Regions from separate parts of the Halanaerobium sehlinense genome, predicted to be linked through region 2. Evidence: riboswitches for the same ligand, from Rfam matches in the RefSeq annotation. Region 2 holds a riboswitch; the other holds the start of a gene.
The links. Region 2 has a riboswitch for molybdenum cofactor ahead of ACZ446_RS12725 (ABC transporter substrate-binding protein). Riboswitches for the same ligand answer to the same signal wherever they lie in the genome.
Positions count from the first base shown of each region.

Region 1: it holds a riboswitch for molybdenum cofactor, as region 2 does, so the genes downstream of both, ACZ446_RS10625 (aldehyde ferredoxin oxidoreductase family protein) here and ACZ446_RS12725 (ABC transporter substrate-binding protein) in region 2, are expected to answer to the same signal.

Region 1 covers NZ_AP042442.1:2,184,839-2,188,260, reverse strand. Annotated here, with positions in the region: gene ACZ446_RS10630 (radical SAM protein) at 1-1,233, shown strand, start outside; molybdenum cofactor riboswitch at 1,307-1,425, shown strand; gene ACZ446_RS10625 (aldehyde ferredoxin oxidoreductase family protein) at 1,438-3,243, shown strand; gene ACZ446_RS10620 (MoaD family protein) at 3,351-3,422, shown strand, end outside.
Region 2 covers NZ_AP042442.1:2,603,815-2,607,236, reverse strand. Annotated here, with positions in the region: gene ACZ446_RS12730 (glycoside hydrolase family 13 protein) at 1-1,138, shown strand, start outside; molybdenum cofactor riboswitch at 1,209-1,329, shown strand; gene ACZ446_RS12725 (ABC transporter substrate-binding protein) at 1,474-2,301, shown strand; gene ACZ446_RS12720 (ABC transporter permease) at 2,375-3,079, shown strand; gene ACZ446_RS12715 (ABC transporter ATP-binding protein) at 3,066-3,422, shown strand, end outside.

The sequences.
Region 1 (3,422 bases), 420 kb from region 2:
CTGGAACTGAAATTAAATGATGGAAAGCTTGAGCTGCCAGCAGAAGTCAAAACGAGGCTGGGACTTAAGTCAGATACAGAAGTTAAAATCAAATTTAATCAGCAGGGAATTTATATTGAAAGAGCTGATCCCCGATTGACAAAGGTTTATATTGAGCCTACCAGTGACTGTAATTTAAACTGCAAAACCTGTGTACGCCACTCCTGGGAAGAGGAAATGGGATTTATGGAGATGCAGGATTATAAAAAACTGGTCAATGAGCTAAAAAAATTTAAAGGTTTGGAGAGAGTTTCATTCTGGGGAATTGGAGAACCGCTTTTTCATCCTCAAATTGCTGAGATGCTAAATCTTGCTTCTAAACTGGGAGTGAAAACTCAAATTATTACAAATGGACTGCTCTTAGATCAGCAAAAAGCTGATGCTCTGCTGGAAGCTGGCCTGGACAGCCTGGTAGTTTCAGTGGATGGGACTTCACCTGAAACCATGGCTGATATTCGCTCTGGAGCTGATTTGCAGACTGTAATCGACAATGTGCAGAATTTTCGCAGGCTCAGGGATAAAAAGAAAAAAGAATGTGAAATCGGTATTGAATATGTAATAATGAAGTCTAATGTTGATGAGCTTAAGGATTTGCGCCGGCTGGCCTTTAAAGTGGGAGCTTCATTTATTTTCCTGACCAATCTGCTGCCTTACACAGAGGATATGTCAGCTGAAATTCTTTATTCATTTTCTATCAGCCGCTCTCAGCCCGAAATTCGGACCGAACACAGACCAGAAATTTACCTGCCGCCAACTGACCTCAGGGAAGACATTATTCGCGATCTGGCTGCAGTGGGAGGAAAATCAAGTTCGATCAGCACAACCCAGATTCCATTTAATCCCCATCGCGGCTACTGTAAATTCGTAGAAGATGGTTCAATTGCGGTTAATTGGGAGGGGGAAATCAGCCCCTGTATTGCTCTAATGCACAGTTATGATCTATTTATTAGAGATCGTAAAAAACATATCAAACAATATTCACTTGGAAATATTGAAGAAGAATCACTAACTCAAATTTGGAATCGGAAAGAGTTTAAGGATTTTCGCAAAAAAGTTAAAGAATTTCCTTTTTCAGAATGTACTCAGTGTTCTGGCTGTGAAATGTCAAAAGAAAATGAAGAAGACTGTCATGGCAATGAATTCCCTGTTTGTGGAGACTGTCTCTGGGCCAGAGGAGTTATCCAGTGTCCCTAAGTGATGAAACTTTAATCAAAAAATAAATAATTTTCTAAAAATTAAGCAGGAATTTGGCTATTTATATTTAATATTGATAATATACCTTCGAGTCTTTTTGCCTAAGGAAATGTCTAAGGGGATCAGACCGCTGGGTTGAGGAAGAAATGACTCAGCCTCCCGTGCTTGGAAAGAAGAGTAATTTTAAAGGAGGTATAATTGATTATGGGAAAAATTTATGAGTATCAAGTTTTAAGAGTAGATTTAACAAATGAAGAAATCAAGCGAGAGAAAATTGCTGGTGAAATGGTTAAGGACTATCTTGGTGGTAGAGGCCTGGCATCAAAGATTCTTTATGATGAAATTGATCCAAAAGTTGATCCATTGAGTCCTGAGAACAAGCTGATTTATGCGACTGGACTTTTAACTGGAACAGCAGCTTCTACCGGCGGCCGCTACATGGTTGTTACCAAAGGGCCTCTTACAGGGACTATTGCCAGCAGTAATTCAGGTGGCTTTTTTGGCGCTGAGCTGAGATTTAGTGGAAATGATATTATTATTTTTGAAGGTAAGGCAGAGCGTCCACTATATCTTTCAATTAAGGGTGAAGAAGTTGAACTCAAAGATGCTTCTGATATCTGGGGCAAAACTGTTTATGAGACCACAGATTATCTGGTAGATGCTGTTGGTGCCAAAGATGCCAGAGTAAGCTGTATTGGGCCTGCAGGAGAAAATTTAGTTAAATTTGCTTCTATTATGAATGATAAGGACAGGGCTGCAGGTAGAACTGGAGTCGGAGCAGTAATGGGTTCTAAAAATTTAAAAGCGATTGTGGTTAAGGCAGATGAAAAACAGGTTGAATATTATAAGGATGAGATGCTTAAGGTAGTTAGAAAGCAGACAAAGATGCTGAAAGAAGATGGAGTAACAGGGGAAGGTTTACCTGCCCTAGGTACTAAAGTGCTGGATAATATAATCAACTCCCATGGTTCTTATCCAACCAAAAACTTCCAGTTTGCAACTTTTGATGATGTAGATGAGGTTTCTGGAGAAGCACTGGTAGAAAAGGGTTATCTTGAGTCAAATACCGGCTGTTATGGCTGTCCGATTCGCTGTGCCAGAAAAACAAAACTTCCTAATGGCCGCATTGGAGAGGGTCCGGAATATGAAACTGGCTGGGCTTATGGTGCAGACTGTGGAGTTAATGACTTAAATGCTATCTCAGAAGCCAATTTTATCTGTAATGAGCTTGGTCTAGACACAATTACTGCTGGTGCAACTATTGCCTGTGCCATGGAATTATATGAAAAAGGCTATATAGATAAAGATGAACTTGAAAATGGTCCGGAATTAAAATTTGGTTCTTCTGAATCAATAATTTATTATACTCAGAAGATGGCCTACCGGGAAGGTTTTGGCGATCAGCTGGCTGAAGGTTCATACCGCCTGGCGGATTCTAAGGGACATCCAGAACTTTCAATGAGTGTTAAAAAACAGGAACTTCCTGCTTACGATCCACGCGGGGTGCAGGGACATGGTCTTAACTATGTTACTTCCAACCGTGGTGGCTGTCATGTTAGAGGTTATATGATTTCACCTGAGGTTTTAGGAGTTCCCGAAAAACTTGATCCCCAGGAATTAGAAGGTAAGCCAAAATGGGTTATGATTTTCCAGGACTTAACAGCAGTTATTGATTCTATAGGAATGTGTCTCTTTACTTCCTTTGCTTTAGGTCTTGATGACTACAGAGAAATAGTTAATGCTGGGACTCAGTTTGATTATACATCCGAGTCTCTTCTTGAAACCGGTGAACGGATTTATAACTTGGAGCGTCAGTTTAACTTAGAAGCGGGTATTTTACCTGAAGAAGATAAGCTGCCAGCTCGTTTTGACGAGCCTCTACCTGACGGACCTCAAAAAGGTATCAGTACTAAGTATAGAGAAATCTTACCTGAGTATTATGAGATTAGAGGCTGGCAGGAAGATGGCTGGATCAGTGACCAGAAACTAAAAGACATGAAGATTAAATAATAAACTTTTAAAGATAAATTAGGGTCTAAATGATAAATTTAGCCTTGTAAATCCATCCAGTTCTCTGCCGGGAGCTGGATGGAATTTTAATATAAGGGGTGGTTAGCTTGGCATTAAAAGTTAAGTTTTATTCTTTATTTAGAATTAATTTGAAAAGTCCAGGAACTGAATATGAGCTG
Region 2 (3,422 bases):
ATTAAGGAAAGAACTTTACAGTATTATCAATTGGTGGCTGAAAAAGGGAATTGATGGTTTTAGATTAGATGTAATCAATCTAATCTCCAAAGATCAGCGCTTTCCTGATGGTGAAGAAGCTGGCCTAAAAGGTCACGAATATTTTGCTAATGGACCCCGTGTTCATGAGTTTATACAGGAAATGGCAGCAGAAACCTATAATAACTATGATGCAATGACAGTAGGAGAAACTCCTTTTGTTGATAAAGATGAGGCTTTAAATTTTGTAAAAGAAGAAAGAAAAGAGTTTTCAATGATTATTCCTTTTGAACATCTTGAATTAGACAAAAAAGATGACTGGGAAAAGATTACAAACTGGGATCTAAAAGAGCTTAAAGATGTAATGAGTGAATGGCAGTATAAGCTGCAGAATAATAATGGCTGGACCAGCCTTTATTTCTGCAACCACGACCAGCCACGAATTGTTTCTCGTTATGGGGATGATGGTCAGTACCGCAAGGAATCAGCTAAGATGCTGGGAACAATGCTCCATACTCTGCGGGGAACACCCTTTATTTATCAGGGAGAAGAAATAGGAATGACCAATATAAGTTTTGATTCTTTAACTGATTTTGACGATATTGAGACTAGAGGTTATATTAAAGATGTTCAGGCAAAAGGAGAACTAAGTGAGTCAGAGATTTTAAAAATTGCTAATTACCGAACCCGAGATAATGCAAGAACTCCGATGCATTGGAATGCTAATAAATACGCTGGATTCTCTGAGTCAGAGCCCTGGTTAAAAATGAATGAAAATTATCCTGAAATCAATGTTAAAAAAGATTTAGCTGCTGATGATTCAGTTTTTAAATATTACCAAAAAATGATTTCTCTGCGCAAACAGTATCCAGTCTTTGCTTATGGCAGCTATCAAATATTACTGGAAGAAGATAAAGATATTTATGCCTATCAGCGCTTAGGTGAGCAAAATAATCTGTTGGTGCTTTTAAACTTTACTGAAAATGAAGTAGAATATGATCTGAGTTCAGATATTGGAGTTGAAGCCGCAGAGCTGATATTAAATAATTATGAGGAAAAAGCTGAATTCAACCTCAACGGCAGTTTAAGGCCCTATGAAGCAAGAGTTTATCTTTATTAAAGTAAGAAATTGACTCATTTAAATAAATTTGTTGACTTTAAACAAAAAAGAATATATTATTAATGTAAGAATAGTCGCACAACTCCGAGTGTTTTCATGCTAAGACGAATAGTTATGCTGATTACACCGATAGGGTTTAAAAGGAAACTTTTAGGCCTCCCGGGATGGAAAGGAGTGATCGATTTGGATTGCATTAAGCTCAATCCGCCCTAAAACTTCCGGTTATGCTGCCGGGAGTTATTTTTTTGACTTTATTTTTTAGCTGATTCTGCTTAAACATTGATTTGAGTTAGAAGAGAGCAAATACGGAAAAATAAAAAATTAGGGGGATTACTATGTCAATTAAGAAAACTTTATTATCATTACTTATTTTTATGTTTATTTTTACAGCAGCTGCAGCTGCTCAGGAAGTTTTGACAATGGCTACTACAACCAGCACTGAAAACTCAGGGCTCTTGGCAGAACTGCTGCCGCCTTTTGAAGAAAAATTTAATGTAAGAGTAGATGTTGTGGCTGTAGGGACAGGAGCGGCTATTGAGCTAGGTCGCAATGGGGATGCAGATATTATATTTGTCCATGCTCGAGCTGCAGAAGACGAATTTGTAGCCAATGGTTATGGAGTTAACAGAAGAGATGTAATGTATAATGATTTTGTTATTTTGGGACCGCCAGCTGATCCAGCTGGAATTAAAGATACAGAAACTGCTGTTGAGGCTTTCCAAAAAATTAAGTCTGAGGGGGCAGAATTTGTTTCCCGTGGTGATGATTCTGGTACCAATAAAAAAGAACTATCTATCTGGGATAGTGCCGGTATCAATCCTGATGGCAGCTGGTATCTAGAAAGCGGCCAGGGAATGGGACCAAGTATCAATATGGCAAATGAGCGTCAGGCCTATATTTTAGCTGACCGCGGGACCTTTTTAGCCTACAGCGGAGATATTGAGCTTGAGATTGTAAATAGCGGTGATCCTGAGCTCTTTAATCCTTATGGAATCATTCCGATTAATCCAGCCTATCATACACATGTGAACTACCAGATGGCAATGGCTTTTACCGGTTATGTAACTTCTCAGCAGGGGCAAAACATAATTAATAACTATATGCGTTATGATGAGCAGTTATTTTATCCTTCTGCAATTGAAGCAGAGAATTTAGAAGAATAGACCTATTTTTCGGCTGACTGTAGAAATTATTTCTGTGGTCGGCTGATCTAATTATATCTTCAGGAGGCAAAAAGTGGATTATTATACTGATGCAATACTTAGAGCACTGCAGTTGATTATCAGCCTGGATTCAGAACTGATAAAGGTTGTTACAACCTCACTAAAAATTTCTGTATCATCAACCTTTCTTGCTTCAATTATATCCATGCCGCTGGCAATTTTAATTGCTCGGAATAAATTTAAAACAAAAAAGTTTATTAATATTATTTTAAATACAATGCTCAGTCTGCCGACAGTCGTAGTTGGTATTTTTGTTTATTCATTAATCTCAAGAAGAGGGGTTTTAGGAGAATTTGATCTGCTCTTTACTCCGGTTGGAATAATAATTGGACAGGTGATATTAATTATCCCTTTAATAACAGCTCTGGTTAGAAATGTTATTTTTTCAATGGATGAAAAATTATATAAAACAGCAACTTCAATTGGAGCCAGCCGCAGTCAAAAATTTAAACTTTTAATTTTAGAAGCTAGATACGGGATTATTGGAGCAGTAATTGCAGGATTTGGCAGAGTTTTAGGCGAAATTGGGGTTTCGATGATGCTTGGTGGAAATATTAAAGGTGTTACCAGAACTATAACAACTGCTATGTCTTTAGAAACAAATAAAGGTCGTTTTGGTTTTGCTCTGGCTTTGGGGATTATTCTTTTAACACTTTCATTTTTAATAAATTTTCTTACCTATTTTCTGCAGGAGGGAAAAAACTATGCAAGGAGATAAAATTATCGAAGTTAAAAATATTAAAAAGATCTGCAGAGATAAAACCATTCTTGATATTGATAATTTTGCAGTTATTAAAAATAAATTTAATTTTATAATTGGTGGCAATGGCAGCGGAAAAACATCACTTCTTAATATTTTGAGTCTGGTTGACCAGACTTATCAGGGAGAGCTTTATTATAAAGGGAAGAAGATTAGTAAAGAACAACAAAACTTATCTCTAAGGCGCAAATTTTCTGTGATCTGGCAGGATCCATATTTATATCGAGGTAGTGTTTTTTATAATATTGCCCTTCCCTTAAAATTAAGAGACACTGTTCAAAGCGCAATCGAAAAAAAAGTT